One region of the Stenotrophomonas sp. Steno-Z2 genome, then DNA from elsewhere that is predicted to be linked to it. Evidence: predicted binding sites of a transcription regulator. Region 1 holds the regulator's gene; the other holds the start of a gene.
The links. The regulator FliA, encoded in region 1, starts transcription of late flagellar genes. The targets are predictions, from matches to a motif close to TAAAGTTTNNCNNNCNNNGGCCGATAA.
Positions count from the first base shown of each region.

Region 1 (7,629 bases):
CAGCTGCAGTGGCTGCGCGCCGCCGGCCAGATCCGCACCCTGCTGGTGCTGCCGGCCAACACCAGCTTCCAGGACATGGACGAGGTGGTGCGCCGCTTCGGCGCCGCCAACCCGCAGGGCCTGGTGCTGACCAAGCTGGACGAGACCGGCCGCTTCGGTTCGGCCCTGTCGGTGGCCGTGGACCACCGCCTGCCGATCACCTGGGTGACCGACGGACAGGACGTGCCGGAAGACCTGCACCGGGCCTCGGCGGCCAATCTGGTGCTGCGCCTTGAAGATTTGCGCCGCGCGGCCGATATGCCCTGCAACCCGGAGTTGAACCATGCCGTCGCGTGAGTACGCCAAGCTGACCAATGCCTTCCCGCTGTCGGCCACCCGCCGCCAGCCCGCCGGCCCCGTGCGCACCATCGCGGTGACCGGCGGCAAGGGCGGCGTGGGCAAGACCAACGTCTCGGCCAACCTGGCCGTGGCGCTGGCCGGCATGGGCAAGCGCACGCTGCTGCTGGACGCCGACCTGGGCCTGGCCAACATCGACGTCATCCTCGGCCTGCAGCCCAAACACACCCTGGCCGACCTGGTCGCCGGGCGCTGCAGCCTGGAGGACGTCATCATCGAAGGCCCCGACGGCCTGCTGGTGGTGCCGGCCGCGTCCGGCCGCCGGCACATGGCCGAGCTGCAGCCGGCCGAGCACGTCGGCCTGGTCAACGTGTTCTCCGAGCTGGAACGCGACCTGGACGTGATGATCATCGACACCGCCGCCGGCATCACCGACAGCGTGCTGACCTTCTGCCAGGCCGCGCAGGACACCGTGGTGGTGGTCTGCGACGAGCCGGCCTCGATCACCGACGCCTACGCGCTGATCAAGGTGCTTTCGCGCGAGCGCGGGGTGGACCGCATCCAGGTCGTGGCCAACATGGTGCGCGACCCCAACGAAGGCCGCGTGCTGTACGAAAAGCTGGTGCGGGTGTGCGAGAAGTTCCTGGCCGACGTCTCGCTCAACTACCTGGGCTGCGTGCCGCAGGACGACTGGCTGCGGCTGTCGGTGCAGCGCCAGCAGCCGGTGGTGAAGCTGTACCCGTCGGCGCCGGCGGCGCTGGCGCTGCAGGAAATCGCCCGCCGCACCGCCCGCTGGCAGGCGCCGACCGAGCCGCGCGGCGGCGTCGAGTTCTTCCTGGAGCGCATCATCCGGCGCGGGGTGGCGACATGAACCCCGCCGCCCATTACCGCGAGGTGCAGCGCGCCAGCGCCAACGACTGCATCGCCCGCCACTCCGACCTGGTGCGGCGCATCGCCCACCACCTGGCCGCGCGCCTGCCGGCCAGCGTCGAGATCGACGACCTGATCCAGGCCGGCATGATGGGCCTGATCGAGGCCTCGCGCAGCTACGACGCCGAACAGGGCGCCTCGTTCGAGACCTACGCCTCGATCCGCATCCGCGGCTCGATGATCGACGAGATCCGCCGCGGCGACTGGGTGCCGCGCTCGGTGCACCGCCGCGCCCGCGACGCCGCCGCCACCATCCGCCGCATCGAGCAGGCCACCGGCCGCGCCGCCAGCGCCACCGAGGTGGCCGAGGCGATGGAGATGCCGCTGCCGGAGTACCTGCGGCTGATCGAGGACGCCGCGCGCGGCCAGGTGCTGAGCCTGGAATCGCGCATCGAGGACCAGGGCGAGCTCGACACCCCGGCCACCGGCGGCCCGACCCCGCAGCAGGTGCTCGAGCGCAGCCAGTTCGGCGAGGAGCTGGGCAAGGCCATCGGCCAGCTGCCCGAGCGCGAACAACTGGTGCTGTCGCTGTACTACGAGCAGGAACTGAACCTGAAGGAGATCGGCGCGGTGCTCGGGGTGAGCGAGTCGCGCGTCTGCCAGATCCACGGCCAGGCCATGCTGCGGCTGCGCGGCCGGTTGAAGATTTTCGAGGCGGCCGACGCCGGCCTCGTCGAACCATGAAGAGGAACACCTTTTGAACAAGAACATGCGGATCCTGATCGTCGACGACTTCTCGACCATGCGGCGCATCGTCAAGAACCTGCTGGGCGACCTGGGCTTCACCAACACCGCCGAGGCCGAGGACGGGCACGCCGCGCTGGCGCTGTTGAACAGCCAGCCGTTCGACTTCGTGGTCACCGACTGGAACATGCCGGTGATGACCGGCATCGAACTGCTCAAGGCGATCCGCGCCGATGCCAGGCTCAAGACCCTGCCGGTGCTGATGGTCACCGCCGAGGCCAAGCGCGAGCAGATCATCGAGGCCGCGCAGAACGGCGTGAACGGCTACATCATCAAGCCGTTCACCGCGCAGACCCTGGAAGAGAAGCTGGGCAAGATCTTCGAGCGGCTGGCGGCGAGCGCCTGATGACCATGTCCAGCGGAACCCCGAGCGAGAAATCGGCCCTGGTGCAGCGCCTGCAGGACGCGCTGGCGGCGCTGGAGAGCGGCGACGAGAGCGGCTGGCGCCGGGAAATCGACGCCCTGGCCGCGCTGCGCACGCAACCGATGATGGCCGGCCTGGGCCGGCTGGCGCGCGAACTGGGCCAGGCGCTGGGCGAACTGCCGACGGTACCGTCCGAGGCCGGCGAGCTGGACGACGCCTGCGCGCGCCTGGACCACGTGGTGGAGATGACCGAGAAGGCCACCCACCGCACCCTGGACCTGGCCGAACAGTGCCGCGAACTGGTCGGCGGCCTGCGCGAAGGCGCGCTGCCGGCGGTGGAGCAGGAACAGGCGCTGGAACGCATCCGCCACAACCTCACCGAGATCGCCCTGACCCAGAGCTACCAGGACCTGACCGGGCAGATCATCCGCCGCGTGGTCGGCATCGTGCGCCGCGTGCACGAGGGCTTCGGCGCGCTCGGCCTGCCGCCGCCGGAGGACGAGGCGCGCAACGGCGGCCTCGCCGGCCCGGCGCTGGACGGCATCGACCGCCACGCGGTCAGCCAGAACGACGCCGACGACCTGCTCTCCGACCTGGGGCTGTGACGCCATGAGCGCCTTCGCCGACGACATCGCCGCCGATTTCATCCTCGAGGCCCAGGAAATCCTGGACCGCCTCGGCGAACAGCTGGTCGCGCTGGAGCAGGCGCCCGAGGACAACGACCAGCTCAACGCGGTGTTCCGCGGCTTCCACACGCTCAAGGGCGGCGCCGGCTTCCTCGGCATCAACGCCATGGTCGAGCTGTGCCATGCCGCCGAGGAAACCCTGGGCATGGCGCGCTCGGGCAAGGCCGAGCTGCAGGCGCACCACTTCGACGCCGCGCAGCAGTCGCTGGACTGGCTGCAGGCCATGCTCGACGCGGTCGCTGCCGGCACCGAGCCGCAGCATGCGCCGCCGGCGCTGATCGCGCTGTTCGACGTCGATGCGGCACCGGCCAGGCCGGCGCCGGTGGTAGCGGCGCCGGTACCGGCCACGGCCGCCGGCGGCGACCTGATCACCGAGGACGAATTCGAGGACCTGCTCGACCAGCTGCATGGCGGCGCCGCGCCCGGCGCGAAGCCGGCAGCCGTCGCCACCGCTCCCAGACCGGCGGACGACCTCATCAGCGAGGACGAGTTCGAAGCCCTGCTCGACCAGCTGCACGGCGACGCCGCCCCCGGCGCCAGGCCGGTCGCGGCCGCTGCCACACCCGCCGCGGCCGCCAGCGGCGGCGACGGGCTGATCACCGAGGACGAGTTCGAGGCCTTGCTCGACCAGCTGCATGGCGGCGCCGCGCCCGGCGCGCGCGCCCTGCCGACCCCGGCCCCGCCGCCTCCCGCCCCGCCCCCGCCGGTCCCCGCGCCGCGCGCGGCCGCGCCGGCCAAGGCCGCGGTCGAACCCGAACAGACCGTGCGCGTGGACACCCGGCGCCTGGACGCCATCGTCAACCTGATCGGCGAGCTGGTGCTCTCGCGCAACCGCCTCAAGACCCTGCGCACGCGGCTGAAGGACGAGGAACTGGACCGCGCCGTCTCCACCCTGGACATCGCCACCGCGCGCCTGCAGTCGGCGGTGATGCGCACCCGCATGCAGCCGGTGGGCAAGGTGTTCTCGCGCTTCCCCAAGGTCGCGCGCGACGTCGCCCGCAGCCTGGAGAAGGAAGTGGACCTGGAGCTGGTCGGCGCCGAGACCGAGCTGGACCGCAACCTGGTCGAGGCGCTGGCCGACCCGCTGGTGCACCTGGTGCGCAACGCCATCGACCACGGCATCGAGATGCCCGACCTGCGCGAGGCGCAGGGCAAGCCGCGCACCGGCCGGGTGCGGCTGTCGGCGCAGCAGGAAGGCGACTACGTCAGCATCGAGGTGCAGGACGACGGCGCCGGCATCGACCCCGAGCGCCTGCGCGCCAAGGCCCGCGAGAAGGGCCTGCTGGACCCGGAGGCGGCCGCGCGCCTGAGCAGCGAGGAATGCCTGCACCTGGTGTTCCTTCCCGGCTTCTCGACCAAGCAGCAGGTCACCGACATCTCCGGCCGCGGCGTCGGCATGGACGTGGTGCAGTCGCGCATCCGCGAACTGAGCGGGCAGATCCAGATCCAGTCGGAACTGGGCCGCGGCAGCCGCTTCCTGATCCGCGTGCCGCTGACCCTGGCGATCCTGCCGACCCTGCTGGTGCAGGCCGGCGAGGACATCTACGCGCTGCCGCTGGCGCGGGTGATGGAAGTGCTGCACGCGCCGCGCACCTCGCTGGGCTGGTTCGACGGCCGCGCCGTGCTCGACCGCAAGTCGCACACCCTGGCGCTGGTGGACCTGCGCCAGTGGCTGGACGTGGAACCGGCGCAGTCCACCCTGCTCACCATCGTCGTGCTGCAGGTCGGCGAAGCCCGCTTCGGCCTGGTCGTGGACCAGGTGCGCGGCCGCGAGGAAGTGGTGATCAAGCCGCTGCCCCGGGCGCTGCGCGGGCTGAAGGGCTATGCCGGCGCCACCCTGATCGGCGACGGCCGCATGGCGCTGATCCTGGACGTGGACGGGCTGCGCGGCCAGGACTGATCCCACCACCCGCAGCGCCGCCCCGCGGCTCCGGCCGCCGGACGCGGCCGGGGCGCGCGGCAGGACATCCGCGGCCCATGCCGTTCCCGACCCGCCCGTTCAAGTACCTCCCGCAAAAGCCGATACCCGTTAAATGGACAGACTCAGCATCATCGGACTCTTCCTCGCCCTGGCCTCGCTGGTGGGCGGAAGCATTCTCAAGGGCGCCGGCCTGGCTTCGCTGTGGTCGCCCGCTGCGTTCGTCATCGTCATCGTCGGCACCGTGGCCGCGATCCTGCTGCACACCTCGCCGGTGATCTTCCGCCATGCCTTCAGGATCGCCCGCTGGGTGGTGCAGCCGCCGGCCAGCGACCGCCAGGCGCTGATCCGGCAGATCGTGGAGTGGAGCAACATCGCCCGCCGCCAGGGCCTGCTGGGCCTGGAGCCGCAGGTGGACATGCAGGACGACCCGTTCCTGCGCAAGGGCCTGCAGCTGGTGGTGGACGGCGTCGAACCCGATGCCATCCGCCACATGCTGGAAATCGAACTCAGCGGCCAGGAGCACCGCGACCTGGCCGCGGCCAAGGTGTTCGAGGGCATGGGCATCTACGCGCCGACCCTGGGCATCATCGGCGCGGTGCTGGGCCTGATCGCGGTGATGAAGAACCTGGCCGACCCGAGCAAGCTCGGCCACGGCATCGCCGCCGCGTTCACCGCCACCATCTACGGCATCGCCTCGGCCAACCTGCTGTTCCTGCCGGTCGCGGCCAAGCTCAAGAGCGTGATCGCGCACAACAGCCGCGAGCGCGAAATGATCATCGAGGGGCTGATCGCCATCGCCCAGGGCGAGAACCCGCGCAACATCGAAACCAGCCTGGCCGGCTTCGTGGGCTGAACCATGGCACGCCGCAGGTCCCACGAAGAACACGCCAACCACGAGGCATGGGCCATCCCCTATGCCGACCTGATGACGCTGCTGCTGGCGTTCTTCGTGGTGATGTACGCCATTTCCTCGATCAACGAAGGCAAGTACCGGGTCATGGCCGACGCCCTGACCACCGCCTTCGGCGGCGCGCCGCGCACCATCGCCCAGGTGCAGGTCGGCCACCAGCAGCTGCAGGGCGGCGGCCACGACAGCCCGGCGGTGATCCGCGCCCCGAGCATGACCGGCGGCGCGGTCGCCGACCCGACCCGGCTGCCGTCGATGGCCTCGCAGATGACCCGGCCGGTGTCGCTGCGCGACCGCGAGCAGCTGCAGCGCGCCGAGCGCCAGCTCGGACAGATCGCCGACAGGCTGACCCAGGCGCTGGCGCCGCTGGTCAGCCAGGGCGTGATCACCGTGCGCCGCACCGAGCTGTGGATCGAGGTGGAAATCAACAGCGACATCCTGTTCCCGACCGGTTCGGCGGCGCTGGACGCGCGCGCGCGGGAAACCCTGGGCAGGCTGGCCGACGTACTGCAGGACGCGCCCAATGGCGTGCGCGTGGAAGGCCACACCGACAACATGCCGATCGCTACCGCGCAGTACCCGTCCAACTGGGAACTGTCGGCCGCGCGCGCCGCCAGCGTGGTGCACCTGTTCGCCGACCACGGCGTGCAGCCGCAGCGGCTGGCGATGATGGGCTATGGCGAATTCCGCCCGCGCGAAAGCAACGCGCAGAGCGAAGGCCGCAACCGCAACCGGCGGGTGATGGTCATCATCCTGGCCGATTCGGCCGCCAGCGCCGACGCGCTGGCCGACGGCGCGGCCACGGTCGCCGCCGCAGACCCCACCAGCGATGCCGCCGGCGCCGATGCGCCCGCGCGCGCATCCGGGCCGGCCGTGCCGGCAGCCATTGAAGGAGTGCACTGATGCGTATCTGGGCCATTGCCAACCAGAAGGGCGGCGTCGGCAAAACCACCACCACGCTGGCGCTGGGACGCGGCCTGGCCGCGCTCGGCCAGCGCGTGCTGCTGATCGACCTCGACCCGCACGCCTCGCTGACCCGCGCCTTCGGCGTGCCGCTGGACCCGCCGCCGCAGGGCGTGCTGGAACTGTTCGCCACCCCGCCCGGCGAGATCGCCGCCCTCGCCCGCGGCGGCGCCATTCCCGGCCTGGACTACCTGTGCGCGCAGGCCGCGCTGGCCACCCTGGAACGGCGCAGCGCCAACCAGCCCGGCCTGGGCCTGGCGCTGCAGCACGCGCTGACCCGGCACGGCCAGCGCCACGACTACATCCTGCTCGACTGCGCACCGACCCTGGGCCTGCTGATGATCAACGCGCTGGCCGCCGCCGACCGCCTGATCATCCCCACCCAGGCCGAACCGCTGGCGCTGCACGGCCTGGAAGGCATGGTGCGGACCGGGCAGATGGTCGAGCGCTCGCGCGGCCGCCCGCTGCCGGTGTCGATCCTGCCGACCCTGTTCGACCGCCGCACCCGCACCGGCAACGAAACCCTGCGGCAGATGCAGGACCGCCATGGCGAACGCGTCTGGGAAGACGCGATCCCGGTCGATACCCGCATCAGCACGCCGGCCACCCTCACCGCCCCGGCCCACGACGACGCCTACCCCGGCCGCGGCCTGGCCGCCTACCGCCGTGCGCTGGAATGGCTGCGCGCCGAGGACGCCGCGCAGCTGGAGCGCGCGGCATGAGCGGCACCGACGTACTGGACGACTACCTGGGCGAACTGCTGCTCGACGCGATCCCG
Region 1 is NZ_JBWJOY010000007.1:7,097-14,725, reverse strand. It holds gene flhF (flagellar biosynthesis protein FlhF) at 1-336, shown strand, start outside; gene AC06FP_RS13505 (MinD/ParA family protein) at 323-1,207, shown strand; gene AC06FP_RS13500 (RNA polymerase sigma factor FliA) at 1,204-1,950, shown strand; gene cheY (chemotaxis response regulator CheY) at 1,964-2,356, shown strand; gene AC06FP_RS13490 (protein phosphatase CheZ) at 2,356-2,979, shown strand; gene AC06FP_RS13485 (chemotaxis protein CheA) at 2,984-4,960, shown strand; gene AC06FP_RS13480 (flagellar motor protein) at 5,094-5,834, shown strand; gene motD (flagellar motor protein MotD) at 5,838-6,791, shown strand; gene AC06FP_RS13470 (ParA family protein) at 6,791-7,573, shown strand; partial or broken gene AC06FP_RS13465 (chemotaxis protein CheW) at 7,591-7,629, shown strand, end outside.

Region 2 (7,629 bases), on a different contig from region 1:
GACAAACCTGACTGAAATGTTTGCTGGAAACGGCACAGTGCGCGGCGCGTTTCGGGCGGTCGCTGCATGCCGCGTATCGATCTTCGAAAGTGCCGAGGCACGGTGCATCGCGCATGCGATGCGGTGCGATCCGCATCGTCGTCGATGATCGAGCGGCAGCCGATGCGTGCCGGATATGGCCGGTTTTCCGTTGTTTTCTGCCCGCGCGGCGCGGGTGGCGCTCAGCGGTGCCCGCGTTCCTCGCGCGCGCGGGCGCGGGTGCGGCGGTCGAACAGCAGCGCGCTGACGATCAGGCCCAGGCCGATGATCACGCCGATCAGGAACAGCAGCATCGCGAACGCAGGGTAGCCGAACAGCGAGAAGCGGCTGGGCACGCGCATCAGCAGCGCCGAGGACAGCAGCAGCGCGGCGGTGATCAGCCCGGCGGCGATGCGGTTGGCGACCTTCTGGATGTTCTCCATCAGCCGCGATTCCTCCAGCCCGGTGACCTTCATCTGCAGGCGGTTCTCGGCCACCAGGCTGAGGATGTCGGACATGCGCCGCGGGCCGGTGCGCAGCAGCTGCTGCAGCTCCATCGCCTCGCTGGCGAGGTTGGCGACCGACAGCGACTTCACCAGGCGCGCGCGCATCACGTGCTGCAGCTGCCGCTCCACCACGCCGCGCATGTCCAGCTCCGGCGCCAGCAGGCGGCACGCGCCTTCCAGGTTGAGCAGCGCCTTGCCCAGCAGGCTCAGCTCCGGCGGCGTGCGCAGGTTGCAGGCGGTGGCGATGCGCACGATTTCCAGCACCACGCGGCCTTCGGACAAGGTGCCGTTGGCGGCGTAGCGCGCGATCATCTGCCCGGTCAGGCGCAGGTAGCGCTCCTCGTCGTAGTCCTCCAGGCGCGTGCTGATGCCGATGATCTCGTCGGCCACTTCCTCGCCGCGCCCGTCCACTGCGGCGAACAGCACCTTGAGCAGGCGCTCGCGCAGGCGCGGCGGCACGTGCGCGACCATGCCCAGGTCGAACACCGCCAGGCGCTGGTCGTCGGTCACGCGCAGGTTGCCGGGGTGCGGATCGGCATGGATCTCGCCATGCACGAAGATCTGGTCCAGGTAGCCGCGCACCAGCGCCGCGGCCAGCGGCTGCATCGACTGCTCGGTGCGCCGCACCGGCGGGATCGCGTCCACGCGCACGCCATGCACCAGTTCCATGGTCAGCACCCGCCGCCGGCACAGGTCCCACAGCGGCTGCGGTACCCACAGTTCCGGGTAGGGCGCCAGGTGCTGGCCGAAACGCGACAGGTTGGTGGCCTCGGCGTCGTAGTCCAGCTCCATGCGCAGGGTGGTGGCGAACTCGTCCAGCCAGTCGGCGAAGCGCACGCGGCGGCCGACGCGGGTCAGGTGGTCGGCGGCGCTGGCGAAACTGCGCAGCACCGCGATGTCCGAGCGCAGCTGCGCGGCGACCTCGGGCTTCTGCACCTTGATCGCCACCTCGCGGCCGTCGTGCAGCACCGCGCGGTGTACCTGGGCGATGGAGGCGCAGCCCAGCGGCTCGGGGTCGAACAGCGCGAACAGCTTGCCGACCGGGGCGCCGAGTTCTTCCTCGATCACCGTGCGGATCTGCTCCACCGGAATCGGCGCGACCTGTTCCTGCATGCGTTCCAGCGCGGCCACGTACTCCAGCGGGATCATGTCCGGGCGCGTGGACAGTACCTGGCCGAGCTTGACGAAGGTGGTGCCCAGCGCTTCCAGGTCGGAGACGAACTGCGCCGGGTCGGCGTCGTCGGGAAGGCGGGCGTTGCGCGGCAGCTCGCCGTCCAGCTGCAGGCCGGAGAACACCCCCGAATTGCGGTAGCGCAGCAGCAGCCGCAGGATCTGCTGGCGCCGGCTCATGCTGCCGACGGTGGTGGGCGCGGCCGGGTCGTGTTTCGCTGCAGTCAAGGCGTTCTCCCGCACGGCATGATCGGGCAGTGTCGCCGCGGGAGGGTGGTCGGGGGGTGAACGCGGCGGCCATGTCGCGCGGGCCCGCGATGCGGGACAATCCGCGCTTCCCCAACGCCCACGGTGCCCCATGGCTGGAGCCGGCCTGTTCGCCCTGCTAGACGATATCGCGACCCTGCTCGACGACGTTTCCATCCTGACCAAGGTCGCGGCCAAGAAGACCGCCGGCGTGCTCGGCGACGACCTGGCGCTGAACGCGCAGCAGGTCACCGGCGTCAGCGCGGCGCGCGAACTGCCGGTGGTGTGGGCGGTGGCCAAGGGCTCGCTGCTCAACAAGGCGATCCTGGTGCCGGCGGCGCTGGCGATCAGCGCGTGGCTGCCCTGGGCGATCACGCCGTTGATGATGCTTGGCGGCGCCTTCCTCTGCTACGAGGGCGTGGAAAAACTGGCGCACAGGTTCCTGCACGGCAAGGAGGACGAGCAGCGGCACGCCGAGCGCGTACAGGCGCTGGCCGATGCCGGGGTGGACATGGTCGCCTGGGAGAAGGACAAGATCCGCGGAGCGATCCGCACCGATTTCATCCTGTCGGCGGAGATCATCGTGCTGTCGCTGGGCGTGGTGGCGCACGAGCCGTTCCTGCAGCGGGTGCTGGTGCTGGCGGCCATCGCGCTGGCGATGACCGTATTCGTCTACGGGCTGGTGGCCGGCATCGTCAAGCTCGACGACATCGGCATGTGGCTGCTGCGCCGCGGCCGCGCCGCCGCGGCGCTGGGCCGCGCGATCCTGCGCGCGATGCCGTGGCTGATGCGCGGGCTGTCGATCGCCGGCACCGCGGCGATGTTCCTGGTCGGCGGCGGCATCCTCGTGCACGCGATACCAGCCCTGCACCACCTGGTGGTGGGCTGGATTCCTTCGCCGGCCTGGGAGATCGCGGCCAATGCGCTGGGCAGCGTGGTGGTGGGCATCCTCGCCGGCGCGCTGGTACTGGCCGCGGTGATGCTGGTGCAGCGCCTGCGCGGCGGCAAGCCGGCGCATTGAGCGGCGCTCAGTCGGCGTTGCCCACCCGGTCGCGGCCGGCCTGCTTGGCCGCGTAGAGGGCGCGGTCGGCGCGTTGCAGCAGGGCGTCGGCGGATTCGCCGGGGCGCCATTGCGCGATGCCGGCGCTGAAGCGCACGTGCACGCGCTGGCCCTCGTGCAGGAACGGGCGATGGGCGAGGGCTTCCTGCAGGCGTCGCAGCTGCGCGTCGGCCTGCGCCTGCGGCATGCCGGGCAGGACCAGCACGAATTCATCGCCGCCCAGGCGCGCGACCTGGCCGTGGCTGCCCAGGCGTGTCTGCGTGGTCGCCACCAGGTGGCGCAGCGCATGGTCGCCACCGGCATGGCCGTAGTCGGCGTTGGTCTGGCTGAAGTGGTCCAGGTCCAGCATGGCGACGCTGAGTCGCGCCTGCGCATCGCCCATCGCCCCGGCGAGCAGTTCCTGCAGGCCACGCCGGTTCAGGGCCCCGGTCAGCGGATCGGTGCGCAGCTGGCTGCCGGCCTCCTCCAGCGCGTGTTCGAGCTGCTGCACGCGCTGTTCGGCGGCCACCGCCTCGGCGCGCGCGCTGGCCAGGCGGTCGCGCGCACGCAGCGCCTGCGCCTGCACACGCGCGGTGTCCTGCAGCACGTTCTGCAGCAGCTGGCCGAGGTCGGCGAGGCTGCGCGCCTGGCGCACGGCGATCGCGTAGCTGGCGATGCGGTCGTGGTACTCGCCGGTTTCCGAGGCCATGCCTTCGACCTGCTCGACGAAGTCGACCATCAGGTCCTTCATCGCCTCCCGGGATTCCTCCAGGCCCTGCCTGAGCACGCCCTGCCGGTAGATCACCTCGCGCAGGTCGTTGCGGGTGCGCTCGAGCGAGGTGCGGTCCAGCGGCCCGGCCAGCACCTGCCGCACGTTGTCGATCTGGCCATGCAGCCAGCTGCCGCCGTCGATCAGCTCGGCGATGTTCTGCAGCAGCAGGTCGAACAGGTTGAGCAGCAGGTCGTGCTGTTCGTGCAGCACGTCGTTGCGCACGCCGACCTGGTGGCAGAGTTCGCGCAGGTGCTGCTCCACCGGCTCCAGCGGTTGCCCTGAGCGCCAGCCGCGCAGTTCCTCGCCCATGCGCCGGGCCTGGGTTTCCAGCTCCGGCGCCTGCTGCAGCAGGCTGGACAGCACCGCGCCCAGGGTGTTGCGCAGCATGTCGCGCAGGCGCTCGGCCTCGCTGTTGCCGGCGGGCGCCGGTTCCAGTTCGATGGTGCGGATGTACTTGTCGATCAGCTGCCGCAGCAGGCGGCCGTAGCGTTCCCACTCCTGGCGGTCGCAGGCGCTGTGCAGCAGCCGGCCGAGATCGCCGAGTTCGCCGGGCAGGCTGGACATGCCCTGGGCGAACGCGTGCAGCAGCGCTTCCGGCGCATGCGCCTGGCTGAAGATCCGTTGCAGCGGTGCCGCGCCGTGGCCGTGCGCGGGCGCTGCCGGTGCCGGCGCCGCGGAGGCGGACGCCGGCGTTTCGGCCACGGCCTGGCGGCGTGACAGGATGCGCCCCAGTCCGGCAGGCTGGGGAGGCGGTGTGTCGGTGCTGTCGGCCATCGCGGGGCGGTTCTGGACGGGAGACGCGGCCGGGCCGCGGGCGGGGATCGATGCCCCATTATCGGCATGGCGGATGCCGGCTTGAACAGCCGGCGAAGGAGGAGCGGGATGCGTGTATTGCTGGCCGGGGCCACCGGCCTGGTCGGATCGCAGGTACTGCGGCGCCTGCTGGCCGACGCGCGCTGCACGGCCGTCGTCGCGCCCGTGCGCAGGCCGCTGGCGCTGCGGCATCCGCGCCTGCTGGCTCCGGTGCTGGACTTCGAACGCCTGCCGGCGGACGCGCCCTGGTGGCAGGTGGACGCGGCGATCTGCGCGCTGGGCTCGACCCTGAAGCAGGCTGGGTCGCGGCAGGCTTTCCAGCGCATCGACCATGGCTATCCGCTGGCCATCGCGCGCGCCGTGCGGGCGCACGGCTGCACGGTGTTCGCCCTGAACTCGGCGATGGGCGCCAATCCGCGCTCGCCGTTTTTCTACAATCGGGTCAAGGGCGGGCTGGAGCGGGACCTGCGCGCACTGGCGTTCGCGTCGCTGGCGCTGGTGCGGCCGGGGCTGATCGGCGGCGAGCGCGCCGAACCGCGACCCGGCGAGCATGCCGCCGCACGGGTGCTGGGGGCACTGGCGCCGGTGCTGCCGCGTGCGTGGCGCATCAACCCGGCCGGTCGCATCGCCGATGCGCTGGTCGAAGCGGCGCTGGCGCCGCGTCCGGGCGTGCGGGTGATCGGGTCGGCGCAGCTGGTGGAACCGGCGTGAAGTGGAAGCGGCGCGGCGCGCTCAGGCCGGCAGCGACTGGCCGCCATCCACCGCCAGCACCTGCCCGGTGATCCAGCGCGCGGCGGGCGAGCACAGGAACACCGCGGCCGCGGCCACGTCGTCGGCATGGCCGAAGCCGCCGAACGGAATGCGTTCGCGGATGCGTTCATAGAGCGCCGGCTCGGACGTGCGGCGCTGGTCCCACAGCCCGCCGGGAAACTCGATGGAACCCGGGGCGATGGCGTTGACGCGGATGCGTTCGCGTGCCAGTTCGGTGGCGAGGGTGACGGTGTAGTAGTCCAGTGCCGCCTTGGCGGTGGAATAGGCGGCCGCGCGCGGCGTCGGCACGCGGCCGTTGATCGAGCTGACGTTGAGGATGGCCGGTGCCTCGCTGCGCCGCAGGTGCGGCAGCGCGAAGCGGTTGGTGCGCACCGCGGCCATCAGGTCGACTTCGAAGCCGGCCCGCCAGCTGGCGTCGTCATCGCCGTTGCCGAACCCGGAGGCGTTGTTGACCACCACGTCGATGCCGCCCAGCGCGGCGGCGGCGGCTTCGACCCAGGCCTCGATCCGTGCCGGATCGGCCAGGTCGCAGGCCTGCACGTGCACGCGCGCGCCGCCGGCTTCCAGCGTTTCCCGCGCGCGCCGCAGGCCATCGGCGCCGCGCGCGCACAGGCTCAACCGCACGCCCTGGCGGGCGAATGCGGTGGCGATGGCCAGGCCGATGCCGCGGCTGCCGCCGGCGATCAGGACGCGGGCACCGCCCAGGTCGGAAAGGGACATCATCGGGCTCCGTTGCGGGGAAGGTGGCCATTGTCGCCGCAATCGCCGTGTTCATTCGCGGGTGCTGGCGGCCGGCCCGGGGTCGGGGGGCATGCGCATCACGCGGAAGCGGTGGCCGGGGTGCCTGCATCATCCACCCGCGCCTGACGATGCCGATACGCACACGTCGAGGGCTTCGCGCCGGGCAGTGGGGCCCCGGCAGGCGCGTTTCATCGCCGGAAACGGGGTTTCGTCGCATGGCGGCTTCCGCCGGCGCGGCGCGCGGCTATGCTCGCCGCAGTTCCACGCACGGCCGCCTTCGATGCCCGGGGCACCGTTCAATCGATCACCGTTTGTTCCGTGCATCGTTGCGTTGCCGGGGGGCTGATGACCGGGCTTGCGTACGCGCGCGCTGCGCGCCGGTATCGCCCCGGCACGCACTGGAGCGTCGGCCATCGGTGACCTTGTTCAACCCATATGACCGGAGGAATGCCATGACCACCAGATTCTCCCTGCCCAGGTTCTTCGTGCTGCTGCCGTTCCTGGCCATGCTGTCCGGCTGTTCGGCGGGCACCACCACCTTCACCAGCGAGGTGGACTCGGATGTGGAAACCCTGAACAGCAGGGTCCGCGTGCAGGACGGCGCGTCCCGCTTCGAATGCCGCGCCAGCAGCAGCGGCCAGTGCCACTACACGCTGTACCCTTCTGCGTGCAACGGCAAGGCCGACTGCGAGCTCGCGCCGCTGCAGCGCTTCGCGGTGGCGCGTGGCGAAAGCCGGCAGGTCGCCGGGCTCGTCGATTTCCGGCCCTGCGTGAGCACCCGGGATGCGAAAGTCGGCGCGGATTGTCAGCCTGCAGCGGGCGTGGCGCGCTGAGGCTGACAATCCGCTGCCGAGGGTCCTGCCCGCAGGCTCCTGCCGCTGCACCGCGATGTCGTCGGGGTGCGTGAGGCGGCAGGTGCAGTCGAACAACGCTGGATGCACCCCGGAAGGTTTCGCCACCCATCGGCGCGAGCCGTGGATTGCGGGTCTCCTGGGCGCATCGTCGACGTTGGACAGGCTGAGGGAAAGGCCGCCCGGTGTCCATTGCCGCGGCAACCGCCGCGTTCATTCCCAGGTGTTGGCGGCCTGCCCCGGGTCGGGATGGCGCATGCGCACCACGCAGAAGCGATGGCCGGTGGGCGCTTCCATCACCCACCAGCGCTTGACGAAGCCGATGCGGCGCGCGCCCAGGGCTTCGAGCCGGCTGGCCTCGGCGTCGATGTCGTCCGCTTCGATGTCCAGGTGCACGCGCGAGGGGTGGGCCACGCGCTGCACTTCGACATGCAGGCCGCCGGGCGCACCGGACAATTCGGCGTACTGCGCGCAGTCCGCGTCGGTCTCGGCCGGTCGGGACGGCAGGCCGAGCGCCGCGCTCCAGAACGTGGCGGCGGTGTCGCTGTCGGTGTCCTGGCAATCGATGATGAAACCGGCCAGGCGGCTGCGGTGGGCCATGGGAGCGCTCCGGTGGTGGGAAACGACGAGCTTGCGCCCGTGCCGTCGAAGCGCGCGTGACGCCGCGGCGCGCGCCGGCTCAGCGCGGCGCGCTGGCGAGGA
Region 2 is NZ_JBWJOY010000001.1:620,603-628,231, reverse strand. It holds gene AC06FP_RS02820 (ABC1 kinase family protein) at 222-1,874, opposite strand; gene AC06FP_RS02815 (DUF808 domain-containing protein) at 2,053-2,961, shown strand; gene AC06FP_RS02810 (GGDEF domain-containing protein) at 2,969-4,525, opposite strand; gene AC06FP_RS02805 (Rossmann-fold NAD(P)-binding domain-containing protein) at 4,634-5,275, shown strand; gene AC06FP_RS02800 (SDR family NAD(P)-dependent oxidoreductase) at 5,297-6,055, opposite strand; gene AC06FP_RS02795 (hypothetical protein) at 6,529-6,909, shown strand; gene AC06FP_RS02790 (VOC family protein) at 7,141-7,527, opposite strand; gene AC06FP_RS02785 (hypothetical protein) at 7,607-7,629, opposite strand, start outside.
Region 2: AC06FP_RS02810 (GGDEF domain-containing protein) is a predicted target of FliA. The motif match lies at 4,584-4,610, and genes of this name have one in related genera.